3 regions of the Labrys sedimenti genome follow, and region 3 is predicted to be linked to each of the others. Evidence: predicted binding sites of a transcription regulator. Region 3 holds the regulator's gene; each other region holds the start of a gene.
The links. The regulator LexA, encoded in region 3, represses DNA repair genes until DNA is damaged. The targets are predictions, from matches to a motif close to TGTTCNNNNTGTGTTCNG.
Positions count from the first base shown of each region.

Region 1: a site for LexA is predicted at 1,481-1,498, ahead of U1R88_RS25445 (PA0069 family radical SAM protein). Genes of this name have one in related genera too.
Region 2: a site for LexA is predicted at 1,761-1,778, ahead of dinB (DNA polymerase IV). Genes of this name have one in related genera too.

Region 1 covers NZ_JAXOUF010000011.1:135,651-138,925, reverse strand. The annotation lists gene U1R88_RS25450 (hypothetical protein) at 1-239, shown strand, start outside; gene U1R88_RS25445 (PA0069 family radical SAM protein) at 321-1,445, opposite strand; gene U1R88_RS25440 (glycosyltransferase family protein) at 1,629-2,141, shown strand; gene U1R88_RS25435 (ABC transporter ATP-binding protein) at 2,225-3,275, opposite strand, start outside.
Region 2 covers NZ_JAXOUF010000004.1:395,543-398,817, forward strand. The annotation lists gene U1R88_RS16775 (DUF1236 domain-containing protein) at 18-437, shown strand; gene dinB (DNA polymerase IV) at 468-1,739, opposite strand; gene U1R88_RS16785 (hypothetical protein) at 2,039-3,275, shown strand, end outside.
Region 3 covers NZ_JAXOUF010000001.1:1,122,450-1,125,724, reverse strand. The annotation lists gene U1R88_RS05480 (calcium-binding protein) at 1-247, shown strand, start outside; gene U1R88_RS05475 (TOBE domain-containing protein) at 464-670, shown strand; gene U1R88_RS05470 (pentapeptide repeat-containing protein) at 782-1,465, opposite strand; gene lexA (transcriptional repressor LexA) at 1,494-2,216, opposite strand; gene U1R88_RS05460 (molybdopterin molybdotransferase MoeA) at 2,329-3,275, opposite strand, start outside.

The DNA.
Region 1 (3,275 bases), on a different contig from region 3:
AGGAGGTCGGGCGTGACCCGACGCCTCAGGAACTTGCCGCCTATGACATTGGCGAGCGGATCGATCGTCGCCTGGCGACCTATCGCAAGCTTGCCGAGCACGCCTTGGCTGGCAATTCCTTCTGGGCCTCGGCGACGCTCACACCGGTGAGCGAATTGCCCGGCCCGTCCGTGAGCGAGCCTTCCTCGGCGCCGGCCAAGCCTCAACGCTCGTCCTGGTTCAGCGGTAGCAAGGGTTGATTGCCGGCAGTTCTTGAGATGGCGGAGTGGACGAGGACCGTTTCTTGGGCAATTTGACTGAGGGAGGGAATATCCGCCCGCTCAGAACAGCGCCAATTGTTCGCCCATCCGCACCGGGCGGGTGAATAGGTCGGTGCGCAGCTTCAGCCGCCTTGCATTGATGCCGAGCCGCGCAGCGGCCAGTTCGAAGCGCCGGCCGATCATCCAGGCATAGGGCCCGGTTCCCGACATGCGCAGGCCCCAGCGTGAATCATAGTCCTTGCCGTCGCGGCTCGAGCGCATCAGCGAGAAGACATGGTTCATGGCATCGGGGCGATGCTCGTTGAGCCAATCGCGCATCAGGCCGGAAATCTCCAGCGGCAGGCGCAGCATGACGTAACCTGCCTCGCGTGCGCCCGCCGCATGGGCCGCATCGAGGATGCGCTCGATTTCGGCATCGTTGATCTTGGGGATGATCGGCGCCACCATCACCGTCACGGGAATGCCGGCATCGGCCAGCTGGCGCATGGCCTTCAGGCGCAGGGACGGCGTCGCCGCGCGCGGTTCGAGCGAGCGCGAAAGCTTGGCGTCGAGGGTGGTCACCGACAAGGCGACTTTGACGAGACCGCGGCGGGCCAGGCGTGCGAGAATGTCGATGTCGCGCGTGATCAGGCCCGATTTGGTGACGATACCGACCGGATGGCTGGTTCTATCAAGGACCTCCAGAATGGAACGGGTGATGCCGCGCTGGCGCTCGATCGGCTGGTAGGGATCGGTGTTGGTGCCCATCGCGATGGTGCGCGGCTGGTAGTTCTTCGCCGACAATTCCTTTTCCAGCAGGGCAGCGGCATTCGGCTTGGCGAACAGTTTGGTCTCGAAGTCGAGCCCTGGCGAAAGGCCCATATGCGCATGGGTCGGCCTGGCGAAGCAATAGACGCAGCCATGCTCGCAACCGCGATAGGGGTTGATCGAGCGGTCGAAGGAGATGTCCGGCGAGTCGTTGAAGGTGATGATCTTGCGAGCCTGCTCCTGCTGGATCTCGGTGCGCAGGGTCGGCAGTTCCTCGATCGAGTTCCAGCCGTCATCCTCGATGAAGCGCGAGAGCCCCTCGAAGCGCCCGCTGGCATTGGAGCCGGCGCCGCGCCCCCGTCGCCGCTCGATGTCGACCACGGTCGTGCCCACCGGCACCGCATCGGTAAGAGAGACCTTGCTTATCGGCACGCCCATGGCCGCCTCCGCGAATCAAATTTCTCTGTTCTCATTAGAACAAAAAGAGAACATTTGGGCAAGGGAAACGAAAATGCCAATCATTTGAGCAGGATCGCGCATTCGCGCCCCTCACGCCGCGCGGTGGCGCGTGATATGCGGACGCTTGAGAAAAGTGACCGTTCCAGACGGACCAGACCTGCCATGATCAGTGTCGTCATTGCCGCAAACGGCCAGGAAGTCGCGCTGGCGGAAACGCTGGCTGCCCTCGTTCCGGCGGCGGCTGACGGTTTCGTGCGCGAGGTGGTGGTGGCGGAAGCCGGGCCGTCGCAGGGTACGCGGCTGGTGGCCGATGCGGTCGGTTGCGTCATCGTCGAGGGCGATGCCAGGGCCGGCCTCGAGGCTGCCCGCAGCGACTGGGTGCTGATGATGGCGCCAGGCGTCCGGCTGGAAAGCGATTGGTTCCGCGAAGCCGGCGCGATGATGCAGCGATTGCAAAGAGCCAGTGACCGGCCGGTTGCGATGTTGTTTCGGGGCGCGGTCGACGATTACGGCTGGCGGGCAAGGCTCCGCGAGATCGTGCTCAAGCTGTCGCGCGGGCGCAGGCGGAGGCAGGCCGTGCTGGCACCGCGCAAGGCGCTGCTGGCGGGCGAGCGCCTGGGAACCCACGCCTTGCGGGCACGCGCTTTTACGGGCGGGGTCGGGGCGGGGAGCTGAAATCTGGGATCGCAGGCTTCCAGCCTGCTCTTGAGCGGTTCGCGTTTCCAAGAGCAGGCTGGAAGCCTGCGATCCCAGAGGAATTATCGCCGCAGCGAAGCACCTTTCCCGTCGAAGACATGGCACAGCGCGGGGTCGGCGCGTAGCGGCACGGCTTCGCCATGGCGGACCCGCAACTGGCCGGGAGCCGAAATGGTCAGGTTCTCCCCGCCTGTCGTGGTTGCGTAGAGCACGGTTTCTCCGCCGAGATGCTCGACCAGATGGACCTTGACCTCCCCGAGCGCCTCGCCGGCCTCGCCGCCAACCAGGATATGCTCGGGGCGGACGCCGAAGGTGACCGGGGTCGCCGCATTGGCACCCGGCAGTGGCGTGCCAAGGCGTACGGTTTGGCCGGCGACCTCGACGGCGTCGCCGGTCCCGGAGAGGCGCCCGGTGAGAAAATTCATCTTGGGCGAGCCGATGAAGCCGGCCACGAACTGGTTGGCCGGAGCGTTGTAGAGGTCGAGCGGCGCGCCGACCTGCATCACCACGCCGTCGCGCAGCACCACGATCTTGTCGGCCATGGTCATCGCCTCGACCTGGTCATGGGTGACATAGATCATGGTGTTGCCGAGGTCCTGGTGCAGCTTGGCGATCTCCACGCGCATCTGCACGCGCAATTCAGCATCGAGATTGGAAAGCGGTTCGTCGAACAGGAAGATGCGCGGTTCGCGCACGATCGCCCGCCCGATGGCGACGCGCTGGCGCTGACCGCCGGACAGGGCCTTGGGGCGGCGCTGCAGATAATCCTCGATCTTGAGGATGCTGGCGGCATGACGCACCCGTTTCTCGATTTCGGCACGCTTGTAGCCGGCGGTTTCCAACCCGAAGGCCAGGTTCTTGTACACCGTCATGTGGGGATAGAGGGCATAGGACTGGAACACCATGGCGATGCCGCGGCGCGAAGCGGGGACGTTGTTCATGCGCTCGCCGTCGATGGTGAGGTCGCCGGCCGAAATCGGCTCGAGCCCGGCGATCATGCGCAGAAGGGTGGACTTGCCGCAGCCAGACGGACCGACGAACACCGTGAACTCGCCCGGTTCGATGACGAGATCCACGCCATGAATGACGTCCAGCGATCCGTAGCGCTTCACC
Region 2 (3,275 bases), on a different contig from region 3:
CGAACAGGAGGTCGACAATGACCGCAAGATCAATGCTTTTCGTCACGAGCTTGGCTCTTTGCATCGCTGCACCTTCGGCAGTATTCGCCCAGGGTGTATTGCCCGGAGCGAAGGAAGGGGCCGAACAGGGTAACGACGCCGCGGGGCCGGTCGGCGGTGTCGTCGGTGGAGCGGTGGGCGCAGTTACCGGCGGGATCAACGGCTTGATTGGTATTAAGGAAAGGCCTCGGTTCAAGAAATATGTGATCGAGCAGCATCCCCGCGTATTCACGTACGATCAACCGGTCGCGGTTGGCACGGTCCTGCCCTCCGAAGGTGTTGAATATTACGAAGTGCCCGCAGAGTATGGGCCTATCAGCTATCGATACGCGTATGTGAATGACGAGGTCGTCCTTGTCGATCCAGGAACGCGGCGGATCGTGCAGATCGTGCAATAAACAGGTTACCGAGAGCGGGGCCGTGCCTCGTCATGGCCCTGCTTGTCCGTCCGCCTCACGGTCACCCAAATCTTTCTGAGCAAGTTCTCGGAAGGCATCCGGAACGGATCGCTTTCGATCCAGCGCCGCCGTAGCGTACCCTACCGCGTCGCGCCCGAAGCGTTGGCGAATGAGATCCATGGCGCGATCGGCCGACTCGCGCGCTACTCCGCCGGGCCGCCTTTTCTCGCCGGGAAGGGTGAGCGGAAGATCGAGCTGAGTCTCCCGCTCTTTATGCAAATGGGAAACGGAAACCGCAACCAGCGTGATGATGGTTTCTCGCGGGTGGTCGGCAAGCGCGGTGCGCACCAGCCTGGTGGCAATCTCCGCCAGCACAATCGTCGCTGCGACTGGCGCCTCGAGCGTTACCGACCGCGTGATGGCGCGCATGTCGGCGAACCGGACACGCACTGTCACGGTCCAGCCGGCCAAGGCCTTGGCACGAAGGCGCGAGGCGACCCGATCGGCAAGCTGAAGCACGGCCGGCACGAACACGCGTGCGATGGCGGGCTGCCGCCCCAGCGCGGATTGCGCGCCGGCGGATCGGGCCCGGTGCTGCGTGCGGATCTGGCGGGGATCCCGGTTCGAGGCGAGCGAGCGGAGCTTTTCCCCAGCTGCGCGGCCCAGAAGCCGCTCGATCGAATGGCCCGGCGTCTTGGCGAGCTGGCCGATGGTGAGAATGCCGCGATCCTTGAGCCTGGCTTCGGTCACCGGCCCGACACCCCACATCAGGCCGACAGGGAGGTCATGAAGGAAGTCGAGCTCACGCGCGGGATCGACGACGACGAGGCCATCCGGCTTTGCAACCTGGGAAGCGATCTTGGCCAGGTGCTTTGTCCGTGCGACGCCAATGGAGATCGGCAGGCCCAACTCCGTGCGCACGCGCCCTCGAATGGTGGCAGCGATATCGGCCGGTGTCCCGAAAAGATGGGTGCAGCCGGCGACATCGGCGAAAGCCTCATCGATCGAAATGCGCTCCACCAGCGGCGTGAAGTCCCCCAGTATGGCGATCGCCGCGTCGCCAAGGCGCTGATATTCGTCAAAGTGGCCGCCGACGAAAACGAGTTGCGGACAAAGCTCGCGTGCCTTGCGGCCCGACATGCCGCCACGCACCCCGAACGCCCTGGCCTCGTAGCTCGCCGCCAGCACCACCCCGCCGCCGACGGCGATCGGCCTTCCGCGCAGATTGGGATCGAGGAGTTGCTCGACGGAGGCATAGAAGGCATCGAGGTCGGCATGGAGGACGGTGGCAGGGGTTTCCATGATCTGAAATCCCACATCAGATGTTTCCTATTTGTTCTGGTCAATGGGAGCAAAGTCAAGGTCCCGGAAGGGGCTGGCGGCCCCGGCGCGCCCGAATGGTACATCAGCGAGGCCGAAAAGTTCGATGGAGTCCGCGAGCAGTCTCGTATCCATCGTGATGGGCGCCGTGTTCATTCCCCCGCAATCGAGGGCCACGGCTGCAAAACCACCGCTATGATACGCGCAACACTGCCTATATAACTACGCTGTCGGCTGAAATCCCGACCGATTATTTCGTTTGAGTTTCTGGATATTGCATCTTGAAGAGCACTGCCCTCGCCCGCCTGTTGCAGGGGATCACGAAGCCTTCTCACGACAAGCGTCCCTCGATCGAGACCTTTGCGGATATCGACACGGATCGGCTCGCTGCCGAGCTCAACCTTGCCGGCCGGGGGAGAGAACGTGGCGGCAACGAGGAACCTGCGACGTCGTCCGAGACGATGGACTCTGTCGAGACCCAGATCATCGAGCGCATCGAGGCCGCCAAGAAGGCCGCTCATGCCACCATCGAGGACGAGTTGCGCACCTATGCCGAACGCCTGGCGGCTCTCGATTTTGAGGACAGGTTCACGCAGATCCAGCATACCGCCCCGGCCGCCGTCGGCGATTTCAAGCTGGAGGCCCGCGCGGGGCGCGACGACCTTTATGCGCTGCGCCGCAACCTGCGCGACCTCGACGCAGAGCAGCAGACCTTCCGGCGCAAGCACAAGATCGACCGCACCGCCCGTGTCCACGGTGGCGCAACGACCTTCCTGAAAATCGCCCTTCTCATCGTGATGTTCGTGGTGGAAGCGTTTGCGAACGGCAACTTCCTGGCCAAGGGCAGCGAACAGGGCCTGCTCGGCGGCGTAACCGAAGCCATCTCCTTTGCCGCCCTCAATATCTTCGGCACCTTCATCATCGGCCATTTCGGCGTCAAGCAGATTGCCCACAACAGCGTGTTCCGCAAAGCCTTGGGGGTGCTGGCCTTCTGCTTCTACGTGGCCTTCGCTCTCGGCCTCAATCTCGCTTTGGCCCACTATCGCGACGTATCCGCCCAATTCCTGGAGGGGGGCGGCGAGCGCGTCATGCAGGTCATGGCCACCAGCCCTTTGCAGTTGCGCGACCTCAATTCCTGGCTGTTTTTCGGGCTCGGCCTGATGTTCTCGGTGGTCGCGCTGATCGACAGCTTGACCTTTTCGGACGCCTATCCCGGCTATGCAGAAGTTCAGCACCGGCTCGAAGCGGCCAGGGACGCCTATCGCGACCGCAGGGCGGAACTCGATGAAAACCTGAAAGACGTCCGAGACGAATATCAGGACAGGATGCAGGATATCAGCAGCGATCTATCCCTGCGGCGGGGCGAGTATGAAGCCATCATCGCCAATCGCGCGCGCATGCTGAAGCTGTTCAGCCAACATCAGGAGCATCTGCAACGAGCCGCAAACGTGCTGATCAGCGTCTATCGCGAGGCGAATGCCAAGACCCGCAAGACGCCGCCTCCCGCCCGTTTCGCAA
Region 3 (3,275 bases):
CCAAGGCGAGGACAAGATCGACCTCAGCAGCATCGACGCCAACAGTTCGGTAGCCGGTTTTCAGGAGTTCCACAGCCTGATCGCCAATAGCGATTTCACCGGCTCGTCGGGTGAACTGCGTTATATCTTCCAGGGTGGGCAGACCATGCTCCAGGGCGATATAAACGGTGACAAGAAGGCGGATTTTCAGATCGCGATCCAGGGCACGGTCAATTTGCAAAGCAGCGACATCATCGGTCTTTCCTGAGCATCGGCTGTACCGCGTCTGAGCGAGAAGGCGGCCGCCCCTACGGGCCTCTGCCCGCAATTTTCAGGGTAACGGCCGCGCGTTTTGAGGCGGTTACCCTGATCGTGTCGCCGTCTGGAAGGGGCGGCGGACACACCAATTTCACCAGTATTTGCCGGTGGACATTGCTTCGAGAATGATGATGATCGCGTTTTTCGCGTCGCCAAGGGAAGTTTCATGAAAATCAGCGCCCGCAACCAGATCAAGGGTACGATCAAGAGCGTGACGAAAGGGCAGACCACTTCCCATATCCAACTCGAGGTCAACGGTACCATCATTACCGCGTCGATCACCAACGAGGCCGTCGACGACCTCAATCTCAAGCCCGGCCAGAACGCCTATGCCGTCATCAAGGCCTCAGATGTCATGATTGCAGTCGACTGACCTGCCTTCCCGTTTCATGCCGACTTTCGGCAGTGCTCGGGCGGATAGTGGTTCGAGCACCCCTGGTTGTCTGATGTCGAGCCGATGAGCCTGTAAATTCCGGACGTTTTGTCAGGCAATCCGCAAGCCCAGTTCGGCCAGCAACTGGCCGGCCTGGCCTTTCGAGATCGTAGCGCCCTTGAAATAGAGGGCATCTCCCAGCCTCAGTCCACCGAGATCGGCGCCGCGCAGGTCGGCCCCCTCGAAGCGGGTGTCGGCCAGATTCGCATCGCGCAGGCTGCATTCCTCGAAGGTCGCCTCGCGAAAGTCGCATTGGCGTAAATCGGCCTGGGTGAAGTCGAGACGACGCAGCACGGCCTTGCGGAAGGAAAAGGCCGGCAGTTTGGCCGACATCAGCAGAACCTCCTCGAAAACCAGCCCCAGCGCCGAGATCTCCGAGAGGTCTGCGCCCGTCAGCTTGCAACCGATGAATGTCGCCGAAGCCGCCTTGGCACGCCGGAAGCTGGTATTGCTGTAATCACCGGTGCGGAAGTTCGCTTCCTCCAGATCCGTGCCACGGAAATCGGCGCCGCTCGCCTTGCAGTTGCGCCAGAGCGTATTGGCAAGCTTGGCGCCGACCAGCTTGGCGTTTCTAAGGATGCAACGCTCGAATACCCAATGAGAGAGATCGAGACGCGAAAGATCGCACTCCTCCATCTCGCAATCGACGACGGAATGGGGAAGCTTCGTCGCGACTAGGTCTTCGACATCGCGGCGCTGCAGGCTGCGGTTCGCGATTGCGCGAAGCGCACTCATGACCGGCAGGCCTTGGCGTCGGCCACACTCAGTAGCGACGGAACAAACCGACCAGCTTGCCCTGGATCTGCACCCGGTCGGGCCCGAAGATACGAGTTTCATAGGCCGGGTTGGCAGCCTCCAGTGCGATGGAGGCTCCGCGCTTGCGCAGGCGCTTGAGCGTGGCTTCCTCGTCATCGATCAGAGCCACGACGATGTCGCCGGTATCGGCATGGTCCTGGCGGCGGATGAGTACGGTGTCATTGTCGAAGATACCGGCCTCGATCATGGAATCGCCACGGACCTCCAGAGCGAAATGATCGCCGGAGGACAGCATTTCCGGCGTGACGCTGATGGTGTGGCTCTTGGACTGGATGGCGGAGACCGGCGTGCCGGCGGCAATGCGCCCCATCACCGGGACAAGGACCGGCCGGCCGACCTCGTCGTCAATTTCAGGCCTGACGGGGCGCACCTTGCCGAGATTGCCCTCGATCACATTGGGACGGAAACCGCGCTGGGAAGAGGCCAGCGACAGGCCGCCACCGCTCGGTACTGCCGATTCGGGCAGGCGCACCACTTCGAGCGCTCGAGCGCGATTGGGCAGGCGCCGAATGAAGCCACGCTCTTCCAGCGCCATGATCAGGCGGTGAATGCCAGACTTGGACCTGAGGTCCAGCGCTTCCTTCATCTCGTCGAAGGAAGGAGGCACACCCTGTTCTTTCAGGCGCTCATGAATGAACCGAAGCAATTCATGTTGTTTCTTGGTCAGCATGGCTATCCCGTCGTGGCGGCCGCGAATCACGGTGAAGGTGTAAACAAAACAAGAACAGTGCTACATGTTCCTACTGTGTTCTGCAACAATGAAGTTCAGGTTAAAGACGTGGTCAATAGCCTGCCGTGCGGAGATCGATGATCTCGCAGGTCTCACCCGCCTTTGCTTCGGGTGCGAAGGGCGGCCGGATCACCAGGCAATCGGCATGCTGCATCACGCTGACGAGCGACGAATCCTGCAATGTTAATGGCTCCACCTTGAGGATGTCTGACGTATCGTCAAGCAGGAAGCGGGCGCGAATATAGTCCTCGCGAATATCGTTGGCCGGCCAGGAACGGGCAAAGACGGCCTTGCGGCGTGGCGGGCCTGCGTCGGAACGGCCAAGCAACGTGCGCAGCAGCGGCACAAGAAAGAGGACGCCGCAAACCACGGAGGAGACCGGATTGCCCGGCAGTCCGAGAATGTGCATGGCACCGAGCCGCCCATGCAGCAGCGGCTTGCCTGGCCGCATCGCGATTTTCCAGAAGCCGAGCCGCATGCCTTCGCGGGTCAGTGCGGTCTGGATCAGATCGTGATCGCCGACGGATGCGCCGCCGATGGTGACGAGCACATCGGCCTTTTCGGCGCGAGCTCGCTTGATGGCGGCTTCCAGGGCCGGAAAGTCGTCGCTGGCGATGCCGAGGTCGAGCACTTCGCCGCCTTCGGCTTCGACGAGGGCGCGGATGGCGAAGTTGTTGGAGGCGACGATCTGGTTCTCGCCGATGGCTTGGCCGGGGAGCACCAGTTCATCGCCGGTGGCGAGGATGGCGACCTTGGGGCGGCGATGGACGGGCAGGCGAGGGTGGTTCATCGCCGCTGCAAGGGCAATGTCGCGGGGGCCGATGACGGTACCTGGTGCCAGCGCTTCCTTGCCTTCGGCAAAGTCCAGGCCGCGGGCTCGGATATGCTGGCCGGGCTTGGCCGTGGCTTCGACGAGGACCTGGTTGCCCTCCCGGCGGGTCTGCTCCTGGATCACCACCGTGTCGGCGCCATCCGGCACGGGGGCACCCGTGAAGATGC